DNA from 4 places in the Serratia sp. FDAARGOS_506 genome. Region 2 is predicted to be linked to each of the others. Evidence: predicted binding sites of a transcription regulator. Region 2 holds the regulator's gene; each other region holds the start of a gene.
The links. The regulator CRP, encoded in region 2, controls carbon source genes, mostly activating them, when cyclic AMP is high. The targets are predictions, from matches to a motif close to ATGTGANNNNNNTCACAT.
Positions count from the first base shown of each region.

Region 1: the regulator CRP is predicted to act here: its motif matches at 2,588-2,605, upstream of yrbN (protein YrbN).
Region 3: the regulator CRP is predicted to act here: its motif matches at 4,724-4,741, upstream of msrB (peptide-methionine (R)-S-oxide reductase MsrB).
Region 4: the regulator CRP is predicted to act here: its motif matches at 1,594-1,611, upstream of aaeR (HTH-type transcriptional activator AaeR).

Region 1 covers NZ_CP033831.1:1,929,960-1,937,727, reverse strand. Annotated here, with positions in the region: gene yedE (selenium metabolism membrane protein YedE/FdhT) at 1-442, opposite strand, end outside; gene EGY12_RS09375 (DEAD/DEAH family ATP-dependent RNA helicase) at 589-2,511, opposite strand; gene yrbN (protein YrbN) at 2,501-2,575, opposite strand; gene nlpI (lipoprotein NlpI) at 2,822-3,706, opposite strand; gene pnp (polyribonucleotide nucleotidyltransferase) at 3,835-5,952, opposite strand; gene rpsO (30S ribosomal protein S15) at 6,209-6,478, opposite strand; gene truB (tRNA pseudouridine(55) synthase TruB) at 6,603-7,547, opposite strand; gene rbfA (30S ribosome-binding factor RbfA) at 7,547-7,768, opposite strand, start outside.
Region 2 covers NZ_CP033831.1:1,144,490-1,152,257, reverse strand. Annotated here, with positions in the region: gene EGY12_RS05815 (helicase HerA-like domain-containing protein) at 1-20, shown strand, start outside; gene EGY12_RS05810 (aminodeoxychorismate synthase component II) at 93-668, shown strand; gene EGY12_RS05805 (aspartate aminotransferase family protein) at 800-2,017, shown strand; gene EGY12_RS05800 (YccS/YhfK family putative transporter) at 2,058-4,136, opposite strand; gene crp (cAMP-activated global transcriptional regulator CRP) at 4,187-4,819, opposite strand; gene EGY12_RS05790 (OsmC family protein) at 5,202-5,609, shown strand; gene EGY12_RS05785 (phosphoribulokinase) at 5,648-6,517, opposite strand; gene EGY12_RS05780 (YheU family protein) at 6,669-6,902, opposite strand; gene EGY12_RS05775 (hydrolase) at 6,899-7,768, opposite strand, start outside.
Region 3 covers NZ_CP033831.1:4,166,462-4,174,229, forward strand. Annotated here, with positions in the region: gene sppA (signal peptide peptidase SppA) at 1-533, shown strand, start outside; gene ansA (asparaginase) at 627-1,643, shown strand; gene pncA (bifunctional nicotinamidase/pyrazinamidase) at 1,666-2,298, shown strand; gene EGY12_RS20150 (glycoside hydrolase family 18 protein) at 2,531-3,808, shown strand; gene EGY12_RS20155 (YeaC family protein) at 3,851-4,123, opposite strand; gene msrB (peptide-methionine (R)-S-oxide reductase MsrB) at 4,187-4,600, opposite strand; gene gapA (glyceraldehyde-3-phosphate dehydrogenase) at 4,949-5,944, shown strand; gene EGY12_RS20170 (D-hexose-6-phosphate mutarotase) at 6,028-6,903, shown strand; gene EGY12_RS20175 (MipA/OmpV family protein) at 6,999-7,763, opposite strand.
Region 4 covers NZ_CP033831.1:948,930-956,697, reverse strand. Annotated here, with positions in the region: gene EGY12_RS04820 (zinc ribbon domain-containing protein) at 58-333, shown strand; gene EGY12_RS04815 (hypothetical protein) at 330-674, shown strand; gene aaeR (HTH-type transcriptional activator AaeR) at 665-1,576, opposite strand; gene aaeX (p-hydroxybenzoic acid efflux pump operon protein AaeX) at 1,891-2,094, shown strand; gene aaeA (p-hydroxybenzoic acid efflux pump subunit AaeA) at 2,102-3,037, shown strand; gene aaeB (p-hydroxybenzoic acid efflux pump subunit AaeB) at 3,037-5,004, shown strand; gene EGY12_RS04790 (ribonuclease) at 5,285-5,752, shown strand; gene EGY12_RS04785 (barstar family protein) at 5,758-6,057, shown strand; gene yjgA (ribosome biogenesis factor YjgA) at 6,088-6,636, opposite strand; gene pmbA (metalloprotease PmbA) at 6,816-7,768, shown strand, end outside.

The DNA of each region.
Region 1 (7,768 bases), 790 kb from region 2:
CGTGCAGCGAAAACTGCGGAATGCCGGTGAAGAACGCCGCCAGGTTGCAGCCCATCGCCAGGCGCGCACCGAAGCCGGCGATGATGCCGCCCAGCAGCGCCTGCACGATGCGAATGCGGTGCTGCGGCTGGCGCAGCTTGATGTTGTTGGCCCACAGCGCGGCGGCGATGCAGCCGGCAAACATGCCGATGATCATGCGCCCGTCGATGCGCTCCAGCGGCGTGCCCTGCAGGCCGATAACCTTGAAATAGCCCCACTGCTCGGGGTGCAGGCCGAACCACTGCAGCACATGGCCGCCCCAGCGGGTGAACTCACCGGTCACCGCCCAGAAGGTGCCGGTCATGCCGAAGTAGTAGGTAGAAAGGATCCCGGCGGCGACCACCGCCGGCAGCGGCGCCCAAAAGCGCACCAGGTATTGAGATTTGAACTGCTGCCAACTCATGGCATCTCCCGTGCATATCATCCGTAAGAAAAAACCTTATGAATGATACGCCATTCAGGGACGTTTGACGGCAACTTTCAGGCATAAAAAAACCAGCCCGCAGGCTGGTTTTTCAGAGCGCTTCACCGCGAACGGCAAATCAGCGATTACGCGTCGCCGAAACGACGACGTGGTGCTGCCGGTGCGCCGTCATCACGACGTGGGGCCGGTTTGCCGTCGCGGTTGTAGTTACCGCCACGACGCTCGCCGCCGTTGCCGCCTTCACGACGTTCGCCGAAGGAACGACGTGGGCCGCCTTCGCGACGTTCGCCGTTGAACGGACGACCGTTGCCACGACGCTCGCCGCCGTTGCCACCGTCACGACGCTCGCGACGTTCGAACGGCTGCGCATCGCCCAGCAGTTGCATGTTCATCGGCTTGTTCAGGATGCGGGTGCGAGTGAAGTGATTCAGGATCTCGCCCGGCATGCCTTTTGGCAGCTCGATGGTGGAGTGGGACGCGAACAGCTTGATGTTACCGATGTAACGGCTGCTGATGTCGCCTTCGTTAGCGATAGCGCCAACGATGTGACGCACTTCTACGCCATCGTCACGGCCCACTTCGATGCGGTACAGCTGCATTTCGCCAACGTCACGACGTTCGCGACGCGGACGATCGCCGTCACGGCTATCGCGGCTGTCGCGACGGTCGCCACGACGATCGTCACGGTCGTTGAACTCGCGGCGCTGACGCGGCTTGAAGACCGGATCCGGCGGCAGGATCAGCGGACGTTCGCCCTGTGCCATTTTCAGCAGCGCTGCAGCCAGGGTTTCCATATCCAGCTCTTCTTCCGGCTGCAGTTTGGTCAGCAGTGCGCGGTACAGATCCAGATCGCTGCTTTCCAGCTGCTGCTGAACTTTTGCGGCAAACTTGGCCAGACGACGCTCGCCCAGCAGTTCTGCGTTCGGCAGTTCCACTTCAGGGATGGTCAGCTTCATGGTGCGTTCAATGTTGCGCAGCAGGCGGCGTTCGCGGTTTTCCACGAACAGCAGCGCGCGGCCGGCGCGGCCCGCACGACCGGTACGGCCGATACGGTGAACGTAAGACTCGGAGTCCATCGGGATGTCGTAGTTGACAACCAGGCTGATGCGCTCAACGTCCAGGCCACGGGCCGCAACGTCGGTGGCGATCAGGATATCCAGACGACCGTCTTTCAGGCGCTCCAGGGTCTGCTCACGCAACGCCTGGTTCATGTCGCCGTTCAGCGCGGCGCTGCTGTAACCGCTGCGCTCCAGCGCTTCGGCCACTTCCAGGGTCGCGTTCTTGGTACGCACGAAGATGATCGCCGCGTCAAAGTCTTCCGCTTCCAGGAAACGCACCAGCGCTTCGTTTTTACGCATGCCGTACACCGACCAGTAGCTCTGGCTGATGTCCGGACGGGTGGTCACGCTGGATTGGATGCGCACTTCCTGCGGCTCTTTCATGAAGCGGCGGGTGATGCGACGGATCGCTTCCGGCATGGTGGCGGAGAACAGCGCGGTCTGATGTTCAGCCGGGATCTCAGCCATGATGGTTTCTACGTCTTCGATAAAGCCCATGCGCAGCATTTCGTCGGCTTCATCCAACACCAGACCGCTCAGGTTAGAGAGGTTCAGGGTGCCGCGCTTCAGGTGGTCCAGCAGGCGGCCTGGGGTACCCACAACGATTTGCGGGCCCTGGCGCAGAGCGCGCAGCTGCACGTCGTAACGCTGGCCGCCGTACAGGGCTACCACGTTGACGCCGTTCATGTGTTTGGAGAAATCGGTCATCGCTTCAGCAACCTGAACCGCCAGTTCGCGGGTCGGTGCCAGCACCAGGATCTGAGGTGCTTTCAGGTCTGCCTGCAGGTTGTGCAGCAGCGGCAGCGAGAACGCTGCAGTTTTACCACTACCGGTCTGTGCCATACCCAGCACGTCGCGGCCGTTCAACAGGTGAGGAATACACTCAGCCTGGATCGGAGATGGTTTTTCATAGCCCAGATCGTTCAGGGCGGAAATGATTGGAGCAGACAGCCCCAGATCAGCAAAAGAGGTTTCAAACTCAGTCGTCATGTACACGTGCCTCATTAATAATGGCAGCCAGTCTACATAACTCGTCGAGAAAATTTTCAGTCATTTTCATTGAAAAGTGTGAACCGGCTCAAATTAGATTATAAAACGAACAAAAAAGCCCTCGCCCGTGAAGGCGATAACTTTGGTGTAAAACCAATGTTCATCAGGCTGATTACCCTTCATCTTTCAAGCTGCCGCTGCGTTGGCTGCTCTCCCTCACCCTCGTCACTTAGTGAACTAAGCTCCCAGGGATTCGTTCGATTGCCGCCTTGCCGCAACTTAAAATCTATTGGGTAGAGGTGTTCGTCAGCTATTGCTGGTCCGATTCCGATAGGTCGTCTTGCTCTTGGCCCAAAAGCGCCAATTCCAACAATGCATAGCGGTGCTCAACGAAGTTGTGAACGTTGTTAGACACCGTCAGTTTGAACAGCGCCGAAGCGGTGTCCTTGTCCCCCAGACTCAGGTAGTGTTTACCCAAATAGAAGTCAGTTTCACTGAGATGCTCAGCGAGCGAAGTGTTATCCGTTGCATCTGCCTTGAGGCGTTCCATCAGCGTTTTTTCGCTGATCTTGCCCAGGTAGAATTCGACAATATTCCATCCCCATTGCCCTCTGTCCGCTTTGTCATAGCGCTGCTGAAGCGCTACCTCGGCCTTCTTGGGATCGATTTCTCGCTCCACCAGATACAGCCATAACGAACGGAAGGGATCGTTTGGGTCGTCTTGATAAAACGCCTGCAGATCATCCTGCGCCAACGGGAAGCGGCCGCCATAATACAGTGCGATGCCCCGGTTTAAACGCGCGTAATTGTAAGTTGGATCAAGCTCTAGTACAGAATCAAACGCTTCATAGGCAGCATCAAAATTGCCTGCCTGCGTTAAGTAAATGCCCAGGTAGTTGAAAACTTCCGGCATGTCGGGACGTATCGCCAGCGCCTGCGAGAAATCATTGCGCGCTAATGCACGTAACCCGAGGCTATCATACAGCACACCGCGCTCATATAAAAGCTGTGCGCGTTCGTCGTCCGTCAGTGCCCGGCTGGCAAGAATTTGTTCCATGCGCGCCAGGATCACTTCCTGCTGCAACGTTGGCTGCAACGGGATTGCCAAAACTTCGTCTTTACGCCAATCATGGTTGCTGCATCCTGCCAGCATGAGTGCTGTCGCAACGTAACACCAGCGCAAGAAAGGCTTCATTTCCCACTCCCGAAGACAAACATTGGATGAACGTCCTGTCCTCCGTTTGCTAATACGCGGGCATCCTACCCGCGCGATACGAACAGCTCCCAACCCCATGGCGGGGAGCTGTAAAACTATCTATACAGTTATTCTGCTTCAGGCGCAGGTGAACCCGCTTCCGGCGCCATCGCTTCTTTGATGCTCAGACGCACGCGGCCCTGACGGTCAACTTCCAGTACCTTAACCGGCACTTCCTGACCCATCTGCAGATAGTCGGTCACTTTCTCGACGCGCTTGTCGGCGATCTGAGAAATGTGTACCAGACCTTCTTTACCACCGCCGATGGCGACGAACGCGCCGAAATCAACGATACGGGTCACTTTACCCTGGTAGATACGGCCCACTTCGATCTCTGCCGTGATCTCTTCGATACGACGGATAGCGAATTTCGCCTTCTCACCGTCGGTCGCAGCGATTTTAACTGTACCATCATCTTCGATTTCGATGGTAGTGCCAGTCTCTTCGGTCAGCGCGCGGATAACGGAACCGCCCTTACCGATCACGTCTTTAATCTTATCCGGGTTGATGCGGATAGTATGAATACGCGGTGCGAATTCGGAGATATCGCCGCGCGGGGTGCTGATAGCCTGTTCCATCACGCCCAGGATGTGCAGACGCGCGCCCTTGGCCTGGTTCAGAGCCACCTGCATGATTTCGCGGGTGATGCCTTCGATTTTGATGTCCATCTGCAGCGCGGTGATACCGTCGCGGCTACCGGCCACTTTGAAGTCCATGTCGCCCAGGTGATCTTCGTCACCCAGAATGTCAGACAGAACGACAAAGTTATCGGCTTCTTTCACCAGGCCCATCGCGATACCCGCAACGGCGGCTTTGATTGGCACACCGGCGTCCATCAGCGCCAGAGATGCGCCGCACACGGAGGCCATCGAAGAAGAACCGTTGGATTCGGTGATTTCAGAAACCACACGCACCGTGTACGGGAAATCTTCCGGTTTAGGCATCATAGCCAATACGCCGCGTTTTGCCAGGCGACCGTGACCGATTTCACGACGCTTAGGTGAACCGACCATGCCGGTTTCGCCCACGGAGTATGGAGGGAAGTTGTAGTGGAACAGGAAGCTGTCGGTCTTCTCGCCCATCAGCTCGTCCAGGTTCTGCGCATCGCGCGCGGTGCCCAGGGTCGCGGTAACCAGCGCCTGAGTTTCACCACGGGTGAACAGCGCGGAACCGTGGGTACGCGGCAGTACGCCGGTGCGCACGTCCAGGCCACGGATCATGTCTTTTTCACGGCCGTCGATACGCGGCTCGCCACGCAGTACGCGGCTGCGCACGACGTTTTTCTCAACGTTGCCCAGGATGTCTTGAATTTCAGAGGCATCCAGAGTCTCGTCCTGCGCCAGCAGGGTTTCAACAACGCTGTCTTTGATCGCGTCTACCTGAGCGTAACGCTCTTGTTTCTCGGTGATGTGGTAAGCGTCGCCCAGGCGAGCTTCGGCCAGTTCAGCCACGCGCGCGTGCAGCGCTTCGTTGACCGCAGGCGCCTGCCAATCCCACTTCGGTTTGCCGGCTTCAGCAACCAGCGCATTGATGTTTTCGATAACCACTTGCTGCTGGTCGTGGCCGAATACCACGGCGCCCAGCATCTGGTCTTCGCTCAGCACGTCCGCTTCGGATTCAACCATCAGCACCGCACCCGCGGTACCGGCAACCACCAGATCCAGACGGCTTTCTTTCAGTTCGTCAGTCGTCGGGTTCAGCACGTACTGGTCGTTGATGTAACCTACGCGCGCTGCGCCGATTGGGCCGTTGAACGGAATACCGGACAGGCTCAGGGCTGCGGAAGCGCCGATCATCGCAACGATGTCCGGGTTCACCTGCGGGTTAACGGAAACCACGGTCGCGATCACCTGAACTTCGTTCAGGAAGCTGTCCGGGAACAGTGGACGGATCGGACGGTCGATCAGACGGGAAGTCAGCGTCTCGCCTTCGCTCGGACGGCCTTCGCGACGGAAGAAGCTGCCCGGGATACGGCCGGCGGCGTAGGTACGCTCTTGGTAGTTAACGGTCAGCGGGAAGAAACTCTGGCCCGGCTTGGCTTTTTTCTGGCCAACGACGGTAACGAATACGGCGGTGTCATCCATGCTCACCATAACGGCGGCGGTGGCCTGACGCGCCATCATACCGGTTTCGATGGTGACGGTATGCTGGCCATACTGGAATTTGCGAATGATCGGTGTCAGCAAAATTATATCCTTGATTAGCGGCGCGCAATCGCATTGACGACTCGACACGCCTGTGACTCGATTTGCCTTCTCACTACATCCTCGCGACTAATGACAATCCTTATCTCAGGCGGGAGATAAAGCCTCTCATTAGCCGCGCGAACCTCTGTAACGGAAGAACCTGTTTGGAAACATCAGTAATACATTAACCTGATTTGCTTATGCTTCCTAGAAGAAAGGGGCCAAAATAGGCCCCTTTCCACTGAAACTTGCTAGATTAGCGACGCAGACCCAGACGCTCGATCAGGCTGGTGTAACGTGCTACATCTTTACGCTTCAGGTAGTCCAGCAGCTTACGACGCTGAGAAACCATACGCAGCAGACCACGACGGCTGTGGTGATCTTTTTTGTGCTCAGAGAAGTGGCCTTGCAGATGGTTGATCTGCGCAGTCAGCAGGGCAACCTGAACTTCGGTAGAACCGCTGTCGTTAGTACCACGACCGAAATCAGCTACGATTTGAGCTTTAGCTTCAACACTTAGAGACATTGTAATACTCCAGATTATAGATAATAAAAACAGGCGCCGATCTCTAATTCAGCAACCCAATGCATAAGCTGCGCCATTCTACTCTTAGCGCAGTGCGATCGCAAGGCGACGCAGTGCCCCGCCGTCAGTCGAAATGCTCGACCACCAGGCGGCGCGGCGCCACGCGACCATCTTCGGCGATGTCGCCAACGCCGATGAATTTTCGCTCTTCACCCTCGGTGATGCGCACCATGCCGGAAGCCGGCGCGCCGGCCACTTGCACCGGTTGCCCCTGCTTGACGTAGCCCGCCACCACCGGCAGCAAATTCACTTCCGGATAGTTCTCAACCGGGCTGTCCATCGGCATCAGCAGCGGATCGAGCAGCTCGCCGGGGGCGATCGCTTGTTCCTGCGCCTGCGCCAGCAAGGCGTTCAGCTGTTCCAGCGTCACCATGCGCGCGATCGGATAGGTCGCCACCTGCAGGCGGCGCAGATAGATCACGTGCGCGCCGCAGCCCAGCAGCTCGCCGAGATCGTCGGTGATGGTGCGGATGTAGGTGCCTTTCGAGCAGTGGATCTCCAGCTCCAGCTCATCCCCTTCCCAGCGGATAAACTGCAGCTCGTACACCGTGATGCTGCGCGCTTCGCGCGGCACTTCAATCCCCTGGCGCGCATACTCGTAGAGTTTCTTGCCCTGGTATTTCAGCGCCGAATACATCGACGGCACCTGCTGGATATCACCGCGGAAAGTGTCCAGCGCCGCGTCGAGCTGCGCCTGGGTGAAGTTCACCGGGCGCTCCTGCACGATCTGACCGTCGGCGTCGGAGGTATCGGTACGCTGCCCCAGCTTGGCGATCACCCGATAGCGTTTATCGGAATCGAGCAGGTACTGCGAAAATTTGGTCGCTTCGCCCAGGCAGATAGGCAGCATGCCGGTCGCCAACGGATCGAGCGCGCCGGTATGGCCCGCCCGGTTCGCGTTGTACAGGCGTTTTACTTTTTGCAGCGCATCGTTGGACGACAAGCCCTGCGGCTTGTCCAGCAACAGCACGCCGTGGATATCACGGCCGCGGCGACGAGGGCGACTCATTAATCCTCCTTGTCATCGCCTGAGGCGGAACGACGCTCGGCGTCGTTCTTCACCACGTTGGTCACCAGGTTGGACATGCGCATGCCTTCCACCAGGGAGTTGTCGTAGGCGAAGGTCAGCTCCGGCACCACGCGCAGGCGCATCGCTTTGCCCAGCAGGGTGCGGATGTAGCCGGAAGCGTCCTGCAACGCTTTAATGCCGTTGGTGACCAGATCCGGATC
Region 2 (7,768 bases):
CCGGCGGCCGTAAAAAGTAAGCGGAAATTATCGTCGGCAGCGGCGGGTTAAATCAGTACACTGTGGCGGCATTTTTCTCTGCCGGACCTAACATGCTGCTGCTGATCGATAACTACGACTCTTTTACTTATAACCTTTACCAGTACTTCTGCGAATTGGGCGCCGAGGTGCTGGTGAAGCGCAACGATGAGCTGCAGCTGGCCGATATCGAGCGGCTGGCGCCGCAGCATCTGGTAATTTCCCCTGGCCCCTGTACCCCGAACGAAGCGGGTATCTCGCTGGCCGCTATTCGTCATTTCGCCGGCAAGCTGCCGATCCTCGGCGTATGTCTCGGGCATCAGGCGCTGGGGCAGGCGTTCGGCGCCGAGGTGGTGCGCGCCCGCGCGGTGATGCATGGCAAAACCTCGGCGATTCGTCACCTGGGCGTCGGCGTGTTTCGCGGCCTGAGCGATCCGCTGACCGTGACCCGCTATCACTCGCTGGTACTGAAAGCCGATACGCTGCCGGACTGTTTTGAAGTGACTGCCTGGAGCGAACGCGACGGCGTGCGCGACGAGATCATGGGCATCCGCCACCGCACTTTGGCGTTGGAAGGCGTGCAGTTCCATCCGGAAAGCGTGCTCAGCGAACAGGGCCATCAGCTGCTGGATAATTTCCTCAAGCGTTAATCCCGGTGCGTTTTTTTCACCCGTCAGGCGTTTTGCGTTTGCGCTTGATTGGTTTTTTATGCATATTTCGTGATTATGTTTTCAATATGACATTACGATAGCGCTGAAAAACCTTCAGGGTGGAGCCGAAAATGACTGAAAAATCCGCAGTGAACCGCAGCACCTTTGACCAGGTGATCCTGCCTGTTTATGCACCTGCCCAGTTTGTGCCGGTGCGTGGCCAAGGCAGCCGGGTCTGGGATCAGCAGGGAAAAGAGTACATCGATTTTTCCGGCGGCATCGCGGTGACGGCGCTGGGGCACTGCCATCCGGCGCTGGTTGAGGCGCTCAAACGCCAGGGCGAGACTCTGTGGCATACCAGCAACGTCTTCACCAATGAACCGGCGCTGCGCCTGGCAAGCAAACTGATCGACGCCACCTTCGCCGACCGGGTGTTCTTCGCCAACTCCGGCGCAGAGGCCAACGAGGCGGCGTTCAAACTGGCGCGCCATTACGCCATCACCCGCCACAGCCCGTACAAAACCAAAATCATCGCTTTCTATAACGCGTTTCATGGCCGCACGCTGTTTACCGTGTCGGTGGGCGGGCAGGCCAAATACTCCGACGGGTTCGGGCCGAAGCCGGCTGACATCGTGCATGTGCCGTTCAACGATTTGGCGGCGGTGAAGGCGGTGATGGACGACCACACCTGCGCGGTGGTGATGGAGCCGATTCAGGGCGAGGGCGGCATTACGCCGGTCGACGCCGGTTTCCTCAAAGGCGTGCGCGAGCTGTGCGACCAACATCAGGCGCTGCTGGTGTTCGACGAAGTGCAGAGCGGCATGGGGCGCAGCGGCAAGCTGTTCGCCTATATGCATTATGGCGTGACGCCGGACATCCTCACTACCGCCAAGGCGCTGGGCGGCGGTTTCCCGGTCAGCGCCATGCTGACCACCGAAGAGATTGCGTCGGTGATGCAGGTGGGCACCCACGGCACCACCTACGGCGGCAACCCGCTGGCCTGCGCGGTGGCGGAGGCGGCGCTGGACGTGATCAATACGCCGGAGGTGCTGAGCGGCATCGAGCAGCGTCATGCGCTGTATGTGCAGGCTTTGCAGCATATCGGCGATAAATACGGTATTTTCACTGCGATTCGCGGCATGGGATTACTGATTGGCGCCGAGCTGACGCCGCATTATCACGGCAGAGCGCGCGACTTTCTCACCGCCGCCGCTGCGCGCGGGTTGATGATCCTCAACGCCGGGCCGAACGTGATCCGTTTCGCGCCGTCGCTGGTGGTCGAGCTGCAGGATATCGAGGCCGGCATGGCGCTGTTCGAGCTGGCGGTGCAGGATGTGATCAACGTCTGAAGCCCATGCGGCATCTAACGGGGCACGGCAAGCCGCGCCCTTATTGATCGCGCAGTTTGCGCTTCAGCCAGATGCCGTGGTGCGGGCGCTGGCGCCAGGCCAGCGAGGAAATGGTGTGCATCACGCTTAGGTGCGACAAAATGCGCCGCAGATGGCGCTCCATCTCGGTGACGGGCATTTCCGGATGCAGATCCGGCGGCTGCATGATGCCGCTGTTGCCGCTGCTCGGGCCGTCGTATTCCAGCCGCTGTTGGCAGCTTTGCAGCGCGATTTCACAGGTTTGCAGATACTCTTCCGCCAGCTTCGGCGTCAGCATGTAGTGCTCGCGCGCCAGAATGGTCATGGCGTTCAGGTGTTCGACGATGAACTGGCTATGCGTGACCCACAGCCGCATGTCCGCCAGATAGTTTGAGGCGAACCCCGGTTCCTGCATCGCCTGATTGAGCGAGGTGAACAGTGCGTTGTGCGCCTGGTTGACCTGCATGCGGGTATAGGCCAACGCGGTCGCGTCCGGTTCCGGTTGCTTCAGCATCAGCCGCAGCGCGGCTTGATCGTTCTCCAGCGCCTGATGGGCATTCTTGCGCAGCAGCCCGCTTTGCCACTGCGGCCACAGCCAAATGGTGCCGCCGAACGCCAGCACGCAGCCGATCAGCGTATCGATCAGGCGCGGTACCAGAAAATGCGAGCCGTTCAGCGCCAGCAGCTGCAGGGTGTAAACCGCCGTGACCGTAAAGCCAATCACCGACAGCCCGTAGTTCTTGCGCGAAACCAGGTAGGCCAACAGCGTGATCACCAGCATGATGCTCAACGTTTCTCCTTCCGGCAACTGCAGCTGCAGCAGCCCGGCCGCCAGCAATAGCCCGGCAATCGTGCCCAGCGCACGGTGCTGAATACGCACCCGGGTGGCGTTATACCCGTTTTGGCTCACCAGCATGATGGTGAGCAGGATCCAGTAAGGTTTCGGCAGGTTGAATACCGCCCCCAGGCTGCTGCCGACCGCCAGCGTGACGCCCAGCCGCGCGGCGTTGCGCAGGGCGGTGGATTTGAACGACAGGTAGCTGACCAGCGCCGGCCAAAACGGCAGGCGGTGCTGGCCGGGCATCAGGTCGCGGCGGTACAGCGGATGCTGGGTGCGCAGCAGGCGGGCGATGCGGCTGAAGTGGTAATAACAAAACTGGCCGACCGGGTTATCGGGATGCTGCGCCGCCATTTTTTCCAGCGCCGCCAGCTCGTGGGCCATGGAGAAGCGCTTCGAATGTTGATGATAGAGAATATCGTGCGCCACCACGCGCAGCCGGCCGGCGATCACCTGAGCATTGCGGCGAATGATCGCTTCGGCCTGGCTCTGTTCCACCAGTTTTTGTACCTCTTCCGGCAGATGGAGGCTGACGGTGATGTGCTCCTGCAGGTCCATCGCCACCTGAAAGGCGCGCTGCAGGCGCTTTTGCTCGAGGTTGTTGGCGTGCGGCAGGAAATTAAGCTGTTGGTACAACAGGCTGATCAGATCCATCACCTTTTGCTGGCGCACCAGCAGCGGCGGCAGCGCGGTTTGCGGATCGGTGTGCTGGGTCAGCAGTGAGTATTTGGCTTCGAAGTAGTCCGCCAATTCCAGATAGAGCTGGCTTAGCGTCTCGCGCATCGGTTGCTCTTTCCACAGCTTGAACCAGAACCAGGTGAATAAGCCGTACCAGGCGGTGCCGATCGCGTACAGCAGCGGCGCCTGCCAGATAGGCACCGTGCCGGCCGTGCTGAGGGCGAATATGGCGGCTACCAGCGCCGCCGGCAACAGCCGGGCGTGCAGCGGGCTGATTTCGCCGGTGACGCCGAGCAGCAGCGCCAGGCCCAGCATCAGCGCCGGCAGCGGCACGTGCCACAGCAGAGCCTGTTGCAGCAGAACGCTGCTGAAGGCGAACAGCGAACCGCCGACGATCAGCCGTTTAAAGAAGCGTTTATGCGGCGTGTCCAGACCGGCGATATTGCAGCAGGCGGGCACGAGGGAGAACATCAGGCCGAGCTGCAGCTGGCCTATCAGCAGGCCGAACAGCACCGGCAGGCACAACACCAGCGTTTGTCGCAGTGCGTAGTTGATTTCCGGGTGGTAGATCAGGCGGCGCCACATGGCAGAGAGCAGGCAAAAAAACGGCGCAGATTGCGCCGTTTCTTCAGGGATTAACGGGTGCCGTAGACGACAATGGTTTTGCCGTGGGCGGAAATCAGGTTTTGATCTTCCAGCATTTTCAGAATACGGCCAACGGTTTCACGCGAGCAGCCGACGATCTGGCCGATCTCCTGACGGGTGATCTTGATCTGCATGCCGTCCGGGTGAGTCATGGCGTCGGGTTGCTTCGCCAGATTCAGCAGGGTTTGCGCGATGCGGCCGGTAACGTCCAGGAAGGCGAGGTTGCCCACTTTTTCGGATGTGACCTGCAGGCGGCTTGCCATCTGTGCGGACAGACGCATCAGGATGTCCGGGTTCACCTGGATAAGCTGGCGGAATTTCTTGTAGGAAATTTCGGCCACTTCACAGGCGGTTTTCGCGCGAACCCAGGCGCTGCGCTCCTGGCCTTCTTCGAACAATCCGAGCTCGCCGATGAAATCCCCCTGGTTAAGGTAGGACAGGATCATCTCTTTACCTTCTTCATCCTTGATCAGCACCGCAACGGAGCCTTTCACGATGTAGTAAAGCGTTTCGGCCTTTTCACCTTGGTGAATCAGCGTACTCTTCGATGGATATTTGTGGATATGGCAATGAGACAGGAACCATTCGAGAGTAGGGTCTGTTTGCGGTTTGCCGAGAACCATTCGCTGTTATCCTCTGTTGTTATCGCTGCCTTGTGTCACAGGGGTCAGAGTTCCCTGTAAAACCCGCCTGTAGCCGCAGTCATGAGCGAGGGCTACCGGCAAGTTTTGAGGCGTGTCATAAAAATACGCTGTCGCTCTAGCATATTAACTTGCCGTAAGCGCTGCAAGCTACATTCTGTTAACATACCGGTAAAGGAGCCTTTCTCTGGGCGTTTCCCTGAAATTCAGTGTCCCGGAAAGATTTATTGCGGCTCTGTTTGTAGCACAGAGTAAGGCGGGTGTCTCGTGTTGTCTCGCTTCAGCATGATTAGCATCAGGTTACGTTGCCTGTTTCTATGCGAAAGCGTACTCTGATTTTAAGAAATCAACCGGAGTGACCAGAATGCAGGCAAGAGTTAAATGGGTGGAAGGGTTAACGTTTTTGGGTGAATCGGCCTCCGGCCATCAGGTGTTGATGGACGGCAACGCCGGCGATAAAGCGCCCAGCCCGATGGAGATGGTGCTGATGTCGGTGGGCGGCTGCAGCGCGATCGACGTGGTGTCCATCCTGCAAAAAGGGCGCAACGACGTGCGCGACTGCGAGGTGAAGCTGACCTCCGAGCGCCGTGAAGAAGCTCCACGGTTGTTCACCCATATCAACCTGCACTTCATCGTTACCGGCCAGGATCTGACCGACAAGATCGTCGAGCGCGCGGTGAACCTGTCAGCGGAGAAATATTGCTCGGTGGCGCTGATGCTCAACAAGGCCGCTACAGTGACCCACAGCTTCGAGATCCGTCAACCGGCGTAATCGAGACGGAGCGCGGCCTGGCGCCGCGCTCAACGCATTTATTCGATCTTCTTGCCTTCCAGCAACCGCTGCACCAGCGGCGCCATGATCAGCTCCATCGCCAGCCCCATCTTGCCACCCGGCACCACTAACGTATTGATGTGCGAGATAAACGAGCCCTGCAGCATCGCCAGCAAATAGGGGAAGTCTATCTGATCCAGCCCGCGGAAGTGGATCACCACGAAGCTTTCGTCCAGTGAGGGAATCGCCTTGGCGGCGAACGGGTTGGAGGTGTCCACCGTCGGCACGCGCTGGAAGTTGATGTGGGTGCGCGAGAACTGCGGCGTGATGTAGTTGATGTAATCTTCCATCGAACGCACCACCGAATCCATCACCGCTTCGCGAGAGTGGCCGCGCTCGCCGGTATCGCGGATCAATTTCTGGATCCACTCCAGGTTGACGATCGGCACCACGCCGACCAGCAGATCGACATGTTTGGCCACGTCATGGTGATCGGTGACAACGCCGCCGTGCAGCCCCTCGTAGAACAGCACGTCGGTCGGCGCCGGCAGCGGCTCCCACGGGGTGAAGGTACCCGGTACCTGATTGTAGGGCACTGCTTCGTCGTAAGTGTGCAGATACTTGCGCGAGCGCCCGGTGCCGTTCTTGCCATAGTCGATAAAGCTCTGCTGCAGCAGGCCGAAGTCGTTGGCCTCGGGGCCGAAATAACTGATGTGTCTGCCCAGATCGCGTGCCTTGCGGATCGCCGCGTCCATTTCCGGCCGGGTGTAGCGATGGAAACTGTCGCCCTCCAGCTCGGCGGCGCGGATGTTGAGCTGTTGGAAGATCTTACGGAACGCCACGCTGGTGGTGGTGGTGCCGGCGCCGCTGGAACCGGTCACCGCGATAACGGGATGTTTGGCAGACATGATGGTTGTCACTCCGTGTTGAATGCGCCGGCGTCGGGGATTATTGTGGCTCTTGTTGACGCTCTCTATCTCTGGGTAAAAATGGCGCGCGCTGGTTTGCAATGCCCCATTGTTACCTGATTTTTTTCGTCAGTCATAGAACCGAACGCCACTAAATTTCTTCCTGCCCGGCGCGGAACTGGCCGCGCGGCATGATGTTGACGCTCTCGTGCAGTTCTGACCACACCAGCACCACTTCGCCGTTTTTCAGCTGGCGGCGCACGTCCTCCACCTTTTGTTCCAGCGAGCGTTCGTGTTCGCCATAGTCGGTGCCTTCGCGCAGTACAAAGGATTCGATCAGGCTGTTCAGGGTGTCGGTTGCCAGTTCTTGCCAGGGAATGATCACGTCGGAATGTCCAGATAAGGGGAAAGCCAGGCCGGAATGCGATGCTCCAGCCACATGTGCGGTTTTTTCAGCGTGCCGCCGACGAAGCCGACGTGGCCGCCGAACTCGGTCAGCTGATATTCGATATTGCGCGGCAGGCCGGCGATGTCGGGGATCACCTCATGGGTCATGAAGGGATCGTCCTTCGCATGGATGATCAGCAGCGGCGTCTGGATAGCCGGCAACAGCGGCAGGGCGCTGCAGCGGCGATAATAGTCGATAGCGTCGCTGAAGCCGTGAATGCGCGAGGTGATGGCGTCGTCGAATTCGCGGATACGGCGCAACCCGTTCAACTGTGACAGCTTGAGCGGCAGAGTGTCCGGGTAGTGTAACAGTTTGCGGGTGGCGTTTTGTTTCAGCTGCCCCAACAGGTAGCGCTGATAAACGCGGGAGAAACCTTTCTCCATGCGGTAGGCGCAGGGCTCCAGCATCAGAGGCGCCGAGACCACCACCGCCGCCTGCAGCAGGCTGTCGGCGCCTTGCTGCGCCAGATAGCAGGCCAGCATATTGCCGCCAAGCGAAACGCCTACCGCTGCGGTCGGCACCTCGCCGTAGCTGTCGCGCAGCCAGCGCAGGAAGAAGCGCGCATCTTCGGTTTCACCGGAGTGGTAGATGCGCTGCTTGCGGTTGGGTACGCCGCTGCAGCCGCGAAAGTGCATCACCACGCCGAGCCAGCCGCGCTCGCGCCAGGCGTTGAGCAAGCCATGCGCGTAGGGGCTGTAGAAGCTGCCTTCCAGGCCGTGGAACAGCACCGCGCGCGGTTTGTCGCGCGCCTGCGCCGGATCTTCGCTCCAGGCGAGATCGACGAAATCGCCGTCGGGCAATTC
Region 3 (7,768 bases), 1.8 Mb from region 2:
AGAAAACCCTGGATACGCTGGGCGTGCACACCGACGGCGTGGCGACCTCACCGCTGGCCGACATTGCGGTCACCAAGGCGTTGCCGCAGGAGTTCTCGCAGATGATGCAGTTGAACATCGAAAACGGGTATAAGAACTTCCTCGAGTTGGTCGCCAAATCACGCAAGATGACCCCGCAACAGGTCGATCAAATCGCCCAAGGCCACGTCTGGCTCGGCAGTGACGCCAAGGCTAACGGCCTGGTCGATCAGTTGGGCGATTTCGACGACGCGGTGAAGAAAGCCGCCGAGCTGGCCAAGCTGCAGCAGTGGCAGCTCGACTGGTTCGTCGATACCCCAAGCCTGAGCGATATGGTGCTCAGCCAGTTCGGCGTTTCCATTCACGCCCTGCTGCCGGCGGCGATTCAGGCCATGTTGCCCGCTCCACTGGTCTCGGTCGCCAATGCGGTGAAAGAACAGCCGGGCTTGTTCAATAACCTGAACGATCCGCAGAACCGTTATGCGATCTGCCTCACCTGCGGAGAAGTCCGCTAACAAATAATTCTGCAGCCCGGCCTCCGCCGGGCTTTTTTTCTGCCGCCATACCCCTATAATTCAGCCCATCTTATCTTTGTTAAAATCATGACCATGCAAAAGAAATCCATTTACGTCGCCTACACCGGCGGCACCATCGGCATGCAGCGCTCCGATCACGGCTACATCCCGGTTTCCGGTCACCTGCAGCGCCAGCTGGCGCTGATGCCTGAATTCCATCGCCCGGAGATGCCCGATTTCACCATTCATGAATACGCACCACTGATCGACTCTTCGGACATGACGCCGGAAGACTGGCAGCACATCGCCGACGACATCAAGCAGAACTACGATCGCTACGACGGCTTCGTAATCCTGCACGGCACCGACACTATGGCGTTCACCGCGTCGGCGCTCTCCTTCATGCTGGAAAACCTGGCTAAACCGGTGATCGTCACCGGCTCGCAAATTCCGCTGGCGGAGCTGCGTTCCGATGGCCAGACTAACCTGCTCAACGCGCTGTATTTGGCGGCCAACCATCCGGTGAACGAAGTCAGCCTGTTCTTCAACAACAAGCTGTTCCGCGGCAACCGCACCACCAAAGCGCACGCCGACGGCTTCGACGCTTTCGCCTCTCCGAATCTGCCGCCGCTGCTGGAAGCCGGTATTCACATTCGTCGCCAGCACGGCATCGACAGCCCGGCTTGCAACGGCGCACTGCGGGTGCACGACATCACGCCACAGCCGATCGGCGTAGTCACCATCTACCCGGGCATTTCCGGCGCGGTAGTGCGTAATTTCCTGCTGCAGCCGGTCAAAGCGCTGATTCTACGCTCCTACGGCGTCGGCAACGCACCGCAAAAGGCCGAGTTGATCGACGAGTTGCGTGCGGCCTCCGAACGCGGCATCGTGGTGGTCAACCTGACGCAATGTATCTCCGGGCGCGTCAATATGGAAGGCTACGCCACCGGCAACGCGCTGGCGCACGCCGGGGTGATCAGCGGTTTCGACATGACGGTGGAAGCCGCCCTGACCAAATTGCACTATCTGTTGAGCCAGCCGCTGACGCCGGAACAAATCCGCGCCCTGATGCAGCAGGACCTGCGCGGTGAACTGAGTATCAACGGTTAACCTACTGACCTCTGGAGTAGCGATGAAAACGGCCCTGTTGTTGATCGATCTGCAAAATGATTTCTGCCCCGGCGGCGCGCTGGCGGTCACGGCAGGCGACGCCGTCATCCCGGTCGCCAATCAGGCGATCGCCGCCAGTCTGGCGCGGGGCGAGCCGGTAGTCGCCAGCCAGGACTGGCACCCCGCCAATCATCGCAGCTTTGCGGTGAACTCCCATACGCAGGTCGGTACCCTCGGCGAGCTGGAAGGTCTACCGCAGGTGTGGTGGCCGGTGCACTGCGTGCAAGAGAGCCACGGCGCCGATTTTCACCCTCAGCTGCAACGGCAACACATCAATGCCGTCTTTCGCAAAGGCCAGGATACGGATATCGACAGCTACAGCGCGTTTTTCGATAACGGCCACCGGGCTCAGACCGAGCTGCACAACTGGCTGCAATCACAAGGCGTCCAGCGGCTGGCAATCATGGGCCTGGCGACCGACTACTGCGTGAAGTTCAGCGTGCTGGATGCGCTGGCTGCCGGCTATCCAACGCAAGTGATCGTCGACGGCTGCCGCGGCGTTAATCTGCAGCCGGACGACAGCGAGCGGGCGCTGCAGGGCATGGCGCGCGCAGGCGCACAACTGGTTACCCTGTCACAATTTCTCGCCAACTAAATCCTCTCGGGTGCCACCGGCGCCCTCTCTGCGCGGCGGCGAAAATATCGACGCCGCTCACAATACCGCCCTTCTTCTTCCCCAACGGCTTGTGACCGACAGGCGCTTTTGCTGTTATGGCTGCGACGCTTTTGGCGTCAACCGGTTATACGCATCCGGGGCCCGCTGAGCCCGGCTTTATTGTAACCGCCTCTGGCGGTGCGGTCGGCCTTGCCGGCCCAAGGAGACAGACATGAAAATAACCCGAAAACTGCTGCCTTTGCTGGCGGCGGTGCAGTTGGCTATGGCCGGCGCAAGCACGGCCCAGGCGGCGTATCTCTCCGTCGGTTACTTCAACGGCGGCGGCGACGTCACCGCCGGTCCCGGTGGCGACATCGACAAGCTGGACGTCACGCAAATCACCCACCTCAACTATTCTTTTGGCCTGATCTACAACGACGAGAAAGACGAAATCAATGCGGCGCTGAAAGACCCCGCTCGCCGCCACCAGATCTACCTGTCGCCGAAGGTAATGGCCGATCTGGAACGGCTGCCGACGCTGCGCAAGCAGAACCCCGAGCTGAAAGTGCTTCTGTCGGTCGGCGGCTGGGGCGCACAGGGCTTCTCCGCCGCTGCGGCAACTGCGGAAAACCGGGCGATATTCATCCGCTCCGCGCTGCAGGTGATCGCACAGTATCAACTGGATGGCATCGATCTGGACTGGGAATATCCGGTGAACGGCGCCTGGGGGCTGGTGGAAAGCCAACCGGCAGACCGCGACAACTTCACCCTGCTGCTGAAAGAGCTTCACCAGGCGCTGGGTAAAGGCAAGCTGTTAACTATCGCCGTCGGGGCCAACGTCAAAAGCCCGCAGGAATGGGTCGATGTGAAAAGCATTGCCCCTTACCTCGACTACATCAATCTGATGACCTACGACATGGCTTACGGCACGCAGTATTTCAATGCCAACCTGTACGATTCAAAGCGTTGGCCAACCGTGGCGGCCGCCGACCGTTACAGCGCCGATTTCGTGGTAAAGAATTATCTGGCTGCCGGACTGAAACCGGCGCAAATGAATCTGGGCATCGGTTTCTACGGTCGGGTGCCGAAGCGGGCGACCGAGGCGGGCATCGACTGGGACAAGCCGGACGCCGCCAAACATCCGGTGACGCAGCCTTATTTCAGTGCGCGCGAAATCGCCCAGTTCAACGCGCTGGGGCTGGATCTCGGCAAAGACACCTACTTCAAATACCACGATATCGTCAGCAAATTGCTCAACGATCCGCAGCATCGTTTTCACGAACACTGGGATGACGACGCCAAGGTACCTTACCTGACGCTGCAATCCGCCGAAGGCAAACCCCTGTTCGCCATCTCCTACGAGAACCCGCGTTCGGTGGCCATCAAAGCCGAGTACATCAAAAGCCAGGGATTGGGCGGTGCGATGTTCTGGGAATACGGCGCGGACGACAACAACCGGCTGGCGCAGCAGCTGGCAGAATCGCTAGGGATTAAGGGCGAGAAACGGTAAATCGAGGGGGCGATGGCGATATCGCCCCGCTTTAAGGCAGCCTTACTGCGGCTTGAGTTTCACCAACGGCTCGGCGACGAACTGCTGCTTCAGCTCTTGCTTGCTCTTCATCACGATCTGCCCGTCGGTGCCGATGCTCATATGCTGCGGATCGACGTTGTTCATCGACTGCCACAGCATCACTGCCTGCAGGCTGTTTTCTTTCTGCTCCGGCGTCAGCGCCACGCCGTCCGGCCATTTGCCCAGCTCAACCGCCTGCACCAGGCGCTGGTATATCTCGGGCGTCATCGCCGCAATCAGATCTTTCACGTCCATCAGAGCCCTTCTCGCTTACGGATGAATAATTAGCTGAATCGATTTTGTCGGTTAAATTACCACTTAACCGGCCGTTTGGTCGCCATTTTCGCCATCGGTGAAACTCAGTGAGGCGGAGTTGACACAATAGCGGTCGCCGGTCGGTTGCGGGCCATCGGGGAAAACGTGCCCCAGGTGCGCATCACAGTGGCCGCAGCGGATTTCAACACGATGCATATTATGTGAATTATCATCGAGATAACGGATTGCATCGGCGGAAACCGGCTCATAAAAGCTCGGCCAGCCGCAGCCAGAATCATACTTGGTTTCGGAATAGAACAGCGGCTGGTTACAGCACAGACAATGGTACACGCCCTCGCGCTTGTTGTGCAGCAATTTGCCGCTGAACGGCGCTTCGGTGCCACGCTGTTGTGTCACATAACGTTGGATTTCATTCAGTTCCGTGACCGGATGACCGGGGGTTGTCTCTTTAGCCATTTGTGCTTATCTCTGAATATGGATAATGTCAACGAAAACAATGATTAATAATAACAAAAAATTAACACCACTGCAGGGGTTTTTGGCCTAAACTGTAGCCCATAAAGGCCACGTCACGATGATATGTGATAGCGATCACACATCTTGCGTATGCTGACTTTATACTTGGCGGCTTGTCCCCATATAACGGATGAGGCCGAGCGCAAATGGACTGTGCAATAAGCGTGCAAAACCACCCTTCCGGTTTGACTTGCCGCAAGAATTGACACGATTCCGCTTGACGCTGGGTAAGGTTTTTGTAATTTTACAACCAACCTTTTATTCACTAACAAATAGCTGGTGGAATATATGACTATCAAAGTAGGTATCAACGGTTTTGGCCGTATCGGTCGCATTGTTTTCCGTGCTGCTCAAGAGCGTTCTGACATCGAGATCGTTGCAATCAACGACCTGTTGGACGCAGAGTACATGGCCTACATGCTGAAGTATGACTCTACTCACGGCCGTTTCAACGGTACGGTAGAAGTTAAAGACGGCCACCTGGTTGTTAACGGCAAAACCATCCGTGTTACCGCAGAGAAAGACCCGGCTAACCTGAAGTGGAACGAAGTGGGTGTTGACGTGGTTGCTGAAGCGACCGGTATCTTCCTGACCGACGAAACCGCGCGTAAACACATCACCGCTGGCGCTAAAAAAGTGGTTCTGACTGGCCCATCCAAAGATGCGACCCCAATGTTCGTTCGCGGCGCTAACTTTGACAAATATGCCGGCCAGGACATCGTTTCCAACGCCTCTTGCACCACCAACTGCCTGGCACCACTGGCTAAAGTCATCAACGACAACTTCGGTATCGTAGAAGGCCTGATGACCACCGTTCACGCGACCACCGCAACTCAAAAAACCGTTGATGGCCCGTCTCACAAAGACTGGCGCGGCGGCCGCGGCGCATCCCAGAACATCATCCCTTCTTCTACCGGCGCAGCGAAAGCGGTTGGCGTGGTTCTGCCAGAGCTGAAAGGCAAACTGACCGGTATGGCGTTCCGCGTACCGACTCCTAACGTATCCGTTGTTGACCTGACCGTGCGTCTGGAAAAAGCGGCTACCTACGAAGAAATCAAGAAAGCCATCAAAGACGCCGCTGAAGGTTCTATGAAAGGCGTTCTGGGCTACGTTGAAGACGACGTGGTTTCCACCGATTTCAACGGCGAAGTGCTGACTTCCGTGTTCGATGCCAAAGCCGGTATCGCACTGAACGACAACTTCGTGAAACTGGTTTCCTGGTACGACAACGAAACCGGTTATTCCAACAAGGTTCTGGACCTGATCGCTCACATCTCCAAGTAATGGCATGATGTTAAGCTGATAATGAGGGCGACATTTTTGTCGCCCTTTTTTATTTGTATCTCCGGCAAACAATAGGTCATGAAATGAACGAGAAAATTTTCACCCTGCCCGTTTCCGAACAGATTTCGCCTTACATCAGCCAGCGTCAACTCGATGAGCTGGGCGTGGTTGTGGTCTCGCACCCTAAAGTGCGTGCGGCCGTCGCGCTGCAAGGCGCCCATTTGCTGGCCTGGCAGCCAAGCGGTGAGCAGCCGGTGATTTGGCTCAGCAATAACACCCCATTCGCCAAAGGCAAGGCCATCCGCGGCGGCGTGCCGATCTGCTGGCCGTGGTTCGGCCCGGTAGCGCAACCGTCTCACGGTTTTGCCCGCAACCAGCCCTGGAGCCTGACAGCGCACGATGAAGATGACAACGGCGTCATCCTGACCTTCACGCTGAAAGACAATGAGCAGACCCGCAAACTGTGGCCGCACGCCTTCACATTGATTGCCCGTTTCAAGCTGGGTGAAGAGTGCGAGATCGAACTGGAATCGCACGGCGAGTATCAAGCCACAGCAGCGCTGCACAGCTACTTCCAGGTGGGCGACATCGACCGGGTTAGCGTGGCGGGCCTGGGCGAGCCTTATATCGACAAGGTAGCGGGTGGCGCAGAGGCGCGCCAGACAGGCGAAGTGACCTTCGTCGGCCAAACCGACCGCGTCTACACTCGCCCCGAGGCATTCAGCCTGATCCGCGATCCGGCGCTCGCACGCACCATCGAGGTTCATCACCATCATATGAGTGACGTTATCGCCTGGAACCCGGGTGTAGAACTCTCATGCAGCATGGGGGATATGCCGAACGACGGCTACAAAACCATGGTCTGCGTTGAGACCGGGCGCGTCAGCAAACCGCTGGTCGCCGCCGGCGAACAGCCTGCTCGTTTGGGTGTTACCTTCCGCAGCCGTAAGCAGGCTTGAAAAATCATGCGCGGCAGCGCACCACAGATGTGCAAAAAGGGGCGCTAGCGCCCCTTTTTGATGCCCACCATGCACGATGTTCGTGCAATGCGTGATTAGAAGGTGTAGCTCACACCCGTCATCAACAAACCGGTGTAGGATTTATCCACCATCGGGCTGTCTTTCACTTCATCAGACAACTTCACATAGCGACCGACGAAGAAGGCGTTCCAGCTTTTGTTGATCTGGTAATTGGCGCTCAGTTCAAGATACGGCGCCCAGCTATCGCCTGGGGTGTAGCTGTCCAGGCCGCTGCGGCGAGATTCATTGGCGCTGACGCCATAGTAATATTTGTTCTGGTTTTTGCTGTTCCACATCACGCCCACGCCTGGGACCAGCGTCAGTGCGTCCAGATCAAACTTGTACAGGTAAGCCACATCGCCCACCAGACCATTGCTGTTGTTCAGCGTGTCACCGGTGAAGGTAGTGCGGAGGGTGCCCCACTCTGCGTTGTGCGAATAGGCCAGGCCGGCCATCAGCGTGCCACGGCGTTTGTCGAGACGCTTCATGCGATCGTCGTCGCTGTCGCCAGGACGGTAGCCCCATGGCGTGTAGTAACCCATGATGCTCAGCTGATTTTCTTGATCTTTCCACAGGTAGTAACCCGCGGTCAGAGTACGGAAGTAGAAATCGTCACCTTCATAGTTGATGACGGGCACCGGATAAACGCGGTCCTGATAACCGCGATACGCGTCCGGGCTAACCAGCGCGGCAGCGCCGAGTGACCAGGTTCCCGCCTGAGCACTTTGCGCACAAACCATTGCGGAAGCGATAATTGCTAGCGTTTTAAGTTTTGAAATCTTCACTGGTTCTTTTTCCATAAATT
Region 4 (7,768 bases), 200 kb from region 2:
ACTCCAGGGTTTACAGTGAGATTCAACGTCAATGTCACAGTACAGAGGAGAGGCGGGATGGGCTTACTGAAAAGATTGTTGGGGCAAGGGGGGATTAACGGCGGCCATCAGCGCGCGGGCCACAGCGGCGGACATCATGGCAACCGCTATAACCAGCATGGCAAACAGGGGCCGCAGTGTCCGGAATGTCAGGCGGTGAATAAACCTGGGGCGCGTTATTGCCATCGCTGCGGTCGGCCGTTTGTCGCGGTGAGCGCCACCTGCGGCCAGTGCGCCGCGCCGCTGCCACCGGGCAGCCGCTTTTGCCCACAGTGCGGCGGCGGTGTGCCGTGAACCGGGGCGGTTGGACGGTAGCGCTGCTGTTGGGAGCCATGGCGCTATGGACGCTGTTGGCCTGGGGCGTAGCCGGCGTACTGACCTGGCTCCCGGCGTTGGCGGAAGCGGCCGGCGGCGCATCGCTGCCGGTGAACGGCGCGTTGAGTCTGGTGCCGCAGGCGGTGCTGGACGCCTGGCTGCCGTGGCTAAAACAGCTGGGCAGCGGGCTGGCGAGCTATTTTCCTCTGCTGCTGAACTGGGCGGGCTACGCCGTCTGGCTGCTGTGGGGCCTCGGCATGTTGGCGCTGATGCTGCTGGGCGTGCTGGCGCACCGTTATTTGAGCGCCGCTCAGCGATAACCCTGATAGACCGCCGCTACGCGTTCGAAATAGTCGGTTAAATAGTTGATGCACACCTGCACCTTCAGCGGCAATTTGTTCTTCTCGGTATAGAGCGCGTAGATCGGTCGTGGAGCCGAATGGTAGCTTTTGAACAGGATCTCGATCTCACCGCGTTTGATTTCTTCGATCACCCACATCAGCGGGGCGTAGGCGATGCCGGCACCGTTTTTCAGCCAGCGGATCATGGTGGAGGAGTCGTTGGTCACGAAGCGCCCCTGCGGTGAAATGCGCGTGGTGATGCCCTCCGGCGACATCAGTTCAAATTCGCTGTCGGGCCGCACGCTGTATTCCAGCCAGGAGAAGTTGACCATGTCGCTTGGCTTCTGCGGTGTGCCGTATTGGCTCAGGTAGCTTTTGGCGGCGCACACCACCATCGGCATTTGCCCCAGGCGGCGGGAGAACAGGCTGGAGTCCTGCAGCTCGCCGGTACGGATCACCAGATCCAATCCGTCGGTGATCAGATCCGGTGCCGGAATGCCGGTCACCAGGTTGACGGTCAGGCCCGGGTACTCTTTCATCATTTCGGCGGTCATGTTCGCCAGCACGTTTTGCGCCATGGTGGATGAGCTGCCGATACGCAGCGTGCCGGCGGGCGTATTGTTAAACGCGTACAGCTGCTCATGCACCTCACTGACTTCCTGCAGCATGCGCCGGCAGCCCTGATAGTAGATTTTGCCGGCCTCGGTCAGGCCGATGCTGCGCGTGCTGCGGTTCAACAGCTTGACCTGCAGCTCATTTTCCAGTTTCGAGACGGTTTGGCTGATCGATGAAACGCTCATGTCGAGTTGGCGCGCGGCCGCGGTAAACGACCCGAACTCAACCACTTTGGCGAATACCGACATCCGTTTTAATCTTTCCATTATTCACTCTGGCTTAAAAGTGATTTAGATCACAGATTGTTGATGCCTTGATAGTAAGCAGGCTAATATAACGTGGTCGGGTTAATAGACCTTACCAACGTGCGAGAGCGAGCGGCGCCGCAATCCTGCCGCTCCTCCGGCACCCTCGCAATCCCTGTCGTGGATGTCTGCCCCAAAGTTTAACCTTTTTTCGGGTTCGTGACCTGGACAAGCTGTCCGGTCAAGATTTGTGGCGCGCGCACGCTAGAATGTAAAGAGAATGTGAATGGCGAGATGTGTCTTTTCCCGGCGCAGTGAACAATAAGGAAAAAGTGATGAGTTTGCTTCCGGTTATGGTCATCTTCGGACTGTCGTTTCCGCCGGTGTTTTTTGAGCTGCTGGTGTCGCTGGCGCTGTTTTTTCTCCTGCGCCGCCTGCTGCAGCCAACGGGGATTTACGATTTTGTCTGGCATCCGGCGCTGTTTAACACCGCGCTGTATTGCTGCTTGTTTTATCTGATTTCGTGTCTTTTTGTTTGAGGTCGCTGTGAAAAATTTTTCGATAAAAATAACCCGAATCGCGATCACTTTGATTCTTGTGTTGCTGGGTATCGCCGCCGTATTCAAGGCTTGGGTGTTCTACACCGAGTCGCCGTGGACGCGTGACGCCAAATTCACCGCCGACGTGGTGGCGATCGCGCCGGACGTCAGCGGCCTGCTGACCGAAGTGCCGGTGGTGGACAACCAGCTGGTGAAGAAAGGCCAGGTGCTGTTCGTGGTCGACAGGCCGCGCTATGAGCAGGCGCTGGCGGAAGCCAGTGCAGATGTCGCCTACTATCAAACGCTGGCAGCGGAAAAACGGCGCGAGGCCGGCCGCCGCGTGAAGTTGGGCGTGCAGGCGATGTCGCAGGAAGAAATCGACCAGTCGAACAACTCGCTGCAGACCGTGCAACACCAGCTGGCGAAGGCCGTGGCGGCGCGCGAACTGGCGCAGCTGGATCTGGAGCGCACCACGGTGCGCGCCCCGTCCGATGGCTGGATCACTAACCTCAACGTACATGCCGGCGAGTACATCACTCGCGGGTCGGTGGCGGTGGCGCTGGTGAAAAAAGACTCCTTCTACATCCTGGCGTATCTGGAAGAAACCAAGCTGAACGGCCTGAATAAGGGCGATCGCGCGGAGATTACCCCGCTCGGCAGCAACCGCATCATGCACGGCACTGTCGACAGCGTGGCGGCGGCGGTGAACAACAGCAGCAGCACGGTCAACAGCAAAGGGCTGGCCTCGATCGACAGCAACCTGGAGTGGGTGCGCCTGGCGCAGCGCGTGCCGGTGAAGATCCTGCTGGACGCCAAGGACCAACAGCATCCGTACCCGGCCGGCACCACTGCCACCGTGGTGATCGTCGGCAAGAACGATCGCAATGCCGACAGCGGCTCGCCTTTTGTGCGCCTGATGCACCGGCTGCGTGAGTTCGGCTAATGAACAGCCCAACCTTTATCCGGCTGAGATTTGCCTTCAAACTCAGCTTCGCGATTGTGTTTGCGCTGTTCGTCGGTTTTCATCTCAACCTGGAAACCCCGCGCTGGTCGGCGATGACCGCCGCCATCGTCGCCGCCGGCCCGGCCTTTGCCGCCGGCGGTGAACCCTTCTCCGGCGCCATCCGCCACCGCGGCTGGCTGCGCATCATCGGCACCTTTATCGGCTGCTTCGTCGGCCTGATCATTATCATCACCACCGCCCGCGCGCCGGTGGTGATGCTGCTGCTGTGCTGCATCTGGGCCGGTTTCTGCACCTGGCTCTCTTCGCTGATCAAAGTCGAGAACTCCTATGCCTGGGGCTTGGCCGGTTATACCGCGCTGATCATCATCGTGACGGTCGCCACCAGCGAGGCCCATCTGCTGGAAGCGCCGCAGTTTGCCATCGAGCGTTGCAGCGAGATCGTGCTGGGGATCGTCAGCGCCGTATTGGCGGATCTGCTGTTTTCGCCGCGTTCGATCAAGCAGGACATCGATCGGGCGGTTGATCAGCTGTTGGTGGATCAATATCGCCTGATGCAAATGTGCATCAGCAACGCCGACAAAGAAGACATCGACCGCGCCTGGAGCAATTTGGTGAAGAGCACCACGGCCCTGGACGGCATGCGCAACAACCTGATGATGGAGTCCTCGCGCTGGCAGAAGGTCAACCGTCGGGTGAAGGCGCTGCATACCCTGTCGCTGACGTTGATCACCCAGGCCTGCGAAACCTACCTGATCCTGCTGAATCACCCGGAAGCGCTGCAAGCGAGCCTGCGGGAACAGCTGATGGTGCCGGCGGAAACCCCGCAGGAGATCCACAAGCGCATGAAGCTGTTGCGCCAGGTGCTGACCACGCATCGCTCCGATGAAACGCTGCCGACTCTCACCGGCTGGGTTGGCGCGGCGACGCGCTACCTGCTGCTGTCGAAGGGCGTACACACCAACGGCAGCATCAGCGCGGTGGAAGAAGGCGTGTTGAGCAATGAAACCGTGGTCAAGCCGACCTCGGCGGAAGGGCACCACGCGATGATCAACGGCCTGCGCACCTTTGTGGCGACGGCGTTCGGCAGCCTGCTGTGGCTGTGGACCGGCTGGACGTCCGGCAGCGGTTTTATGGTGATCATTGCGGTGATCACCTCGCTGGCGATGCGCACCCCGGCGCCGCGCATGGTGGCGATGGATTTCGTGCTGGGCATGCTGGCGGCGATCCCGGTCGGTTCCCTGTTCTTCATGGTGATCCTGCCGGCGACGCAGCAGAGCATTTTGCTGTTGTGCCTCAGCCTCGGCCTGCTGGCGTTTTTCATCGGTATCGAGGTGCAGAAGCGGCGGCTCGGTTCGCTGGGGCTGCTGGCGGGGACCATCAACATTCTGGTGCTGAGCAACCCGATGGAGTTCAACGTCACCCAGTTTCTCGACGGGGCGCTCGGCCAGTTCCTCGGCAGCTGCGTCGGTCTGATGGTGCTGCTGCTGATCCGCGACAATTCGCGCGAACGTACCGGCCGCACGTTGCTCAACCAGTTCGTCAGCAGCGCGGTGTCGGCGTTGACCACCAAGGCGGCGCGCCGTCGGCAGAACCACCTGCCTGCGTTGTATCAGCAGCTTAACCAGCTGCTGATGATGTTCCCGAACGACATCGCCAAGTACCGTCTGGCGCTGAACCTGATCATCGCCCACCAGCGCATGCAGCGGGCGGAGATTCCGGTCAGCGAAGAGCTGTCGGCCTTTCACCGCCAGATCCGCAGCACCGCCGATCGCGTGGTCTCGGCCAAGAACGACGTTAAGCGTGCCTATTACTACGATCGCTTGCTGGGTGAAATGAACGAGTACCAGCAGAAGCTGGTGGACAATCAGGCGCCGCTCAGCGTCACCGGGCCGGTGAAACGCCTGGCCGACATGCTGCATCGTTATCGTCATGCCTTGATCGATTGATGCGTTCCCTCCTGTTGCGCCGCGTTGTGCGGCGCCTTCCCTGACTATACTGAAAGCAGTGCCCGGCACGACGGGCCGTCTCATGTGAGGCGGCCCGTTTTCAGAGAGACTCCGAGTGCCAGAACGGCTGGAAAGTGGCATCATTGTCATGAATGGATGAAACCCTCGCCGCCGCGAAAACGTTACGTGCCGGTCATCTTAGTTTCATCCAGGTCGACTATATACCTAACTAGCCTGGGGGAGCTGCGGCGCCTTCGGCGGCATAATTTCAGGGAATGTCATGAACAAGCGGATTCTGTTGGCGATTGTCATCGCCGTGGTCATCGCCGTCTTCAGCGCGATGCGCGGCAACGAGCACCGTGCGCTCGGCGGCAACCCGGCGGTGGTGCCGGCGCCGGCGGGGCAGCAGCAGAGCATCGATCGGCTCACGCAGCAGCAAACGGTGGTGAGTTACCTGCAGCAGCATCAGCGGCTGCCGGATTATTACGTCACCAAGAAGCAGGCGCGCGAGCAGGGCTGGGATCCGCGTTCAGGCAACCTCTGTGCGGTATTGCCGGGCAAGGCGATTGGCGGCGATCGATTCTCTAATCGTGAAGGGCAATTGCCGACCGCCGGCGGCCGGGTCTGGCGCGAAGCGGACATCAATTACCAGTGTGGCCGGCGCGGCGCCGATCGCCTGCTGTATTCGAGCGACGGTCTGATCTTCGTCACGCGCGACCATTACAAAAACTTCATTCGTGTGGAGTGAGTTTGATGGCAAAAGTAGAGTTTGATTTTGAACAGATCCAGGATGTGCCGACCTTCTACCGCGATTTCGCGCACAAGTTTGCGCTGGACGAGGGGTTCGGCGCCAACCTCGACGCGCTGTGGGACGTGGTGACCGGCGATATCGGCCTGCCGGTGGAAATCGAATTCACCCACCTGAATGCCCGCAGCAAGCGTCGTTTCGGCGCGATCATTCTGCTGTTTGAAGAGGCGGAAGAAGAGCTGGAAGGCAGCCTGCGTTTCAATATCCGCGAAAGCAGCGGCGAACCGGCACATCACCGGGGATGAAACGGGTTCATCCCGGGATGGCGGCGGCGCTTAGTCAGCCGCTTCGGCCAGCTCGCGCAGGTATTGGAAGATCTGGCGGTAAGCCTTAGGCGGCTTATTGGCGGCCTTCTCTTTCTGCGCGTTGCGCACCAGTGAACGCAGCTGTTGGCGATCGGCGGCAGGGTACAGATCCAGGATTGACGGAATGACGTCATCGCCTTCTTCCACCAGGCGGTCGCGCAGCGCTTCCAGTTTATGGAACAGCGAAACCTGCTGGTTGTGGCGGTTTTTCAGCTTGTCGAGCGCGGTCTGGATCGGCTCGATATCGCGGGCGCGCAGCATTTTTCCGATCAGCTGTAGCTGACGGCGACGGCCCTCTTTTTTGATCTTCTGCGCCAGCTCGATGGCGGCACGCAAATCTTCGTCCAACGGAATGCGGTCCAGCGCGTTTTTGCCCAGATCGACCATTTCGGCCCCCAGGTCTTTCAGCGCTTCGGCATCACGTTTAATCTCACTTTTACTGACCCAGATAATCTCGTCATCGTCCTCGTTTTCATTCTCCGGGACATCGTCGAGCCAGTCTTCAGGCTGTTTGTTCATGGTAGGCTCCGTTAAAAAGAGGCTAATCCTAACAGGTTGCCGGCTTTATGCGAAATTCAACGCGGTTCCTGTTAGACTCAACGGCAGAGATCTCAGGATTTTTGCGCGCCGCCCCGCGTGCACAACTACGCCGCTCCGGCACTTTTCTCAACGATTTTCTGATTAATTATGGCAGATTGATGAAAGTAGTCACTCAAGTTGCAGAACAGCGCAAGGCGCTGGAACAGGCCGTCTCTCAGGCGCTGGAGCTGGCCCGCGCCGGTTCCGACGCGGCGGAAGTCGCGGTCACCAAATCGACCGGCATCAGCGTCAGTACCCGCTTCGGCGAGGTGGAAAACGTCGAGTTCAACAGCGATGGCGCGCTGGGCATCACCGTGTATCACCGTCAGCGCAAAGGCAGCGCCTCTTCCACCGATCTCAGCCCGGACGCCATCGCCCGCACCGTGCAGGCGGCGTTGGATATCGCGCGCTACACCTCTGAAGATCCTTACGCCGGCCCGGCGGAGAAAGATCTGCTGGCGTTCGAGGCGCCGGATCTCGATCTGTTCCACCCGATCGAACTGGACGCCGAACGCGGCATCGAGCTGGCGGCGCGTGCCGAGCAGGCCTCGCTGTCGGCGGACAAGCGCATCACCAACACCGAAGGCGGCAGCTTCAACAGCCACTATGGCATCAAGGTGTTCGGCAACAGCCACGGCATGTTGCAAAGCTACTGTTCCAGCCGCCACTCGCTGTCCAGCTGCGTCATTGCGGAGCAGGACGGCGATATGGAGCGAGATTACGCTTACACCATCGGCCGCGCGATGGGCGATCTGCAAAGCCCGGAGTGGGTGGGACAGGAGTGCGCCCGCCGCACGCTGGCGCGCCTCGCGCCGCGCAAACTGTCGACCATGAAGGCGCCGGTGCTGTTTGCCTCCGAGGTGGCCACCGGGCTGTTCGGCCATCTGGTGGGCGCCATCAGCGGCAGCAGCGTTTACCGCAAATCGACCTTCCTGCTGGACTCGCTCGGTAAGCAGATCCTGCCGGCGTGGCTGACCCTCGAGGAGCATCCGCACCTGCTGAAAGGGCTGGCGTCAACGCCGTTCGACAGTGAGGGCGTGCGCACCCAGCGGCGCGATATCGTCAAGGACGG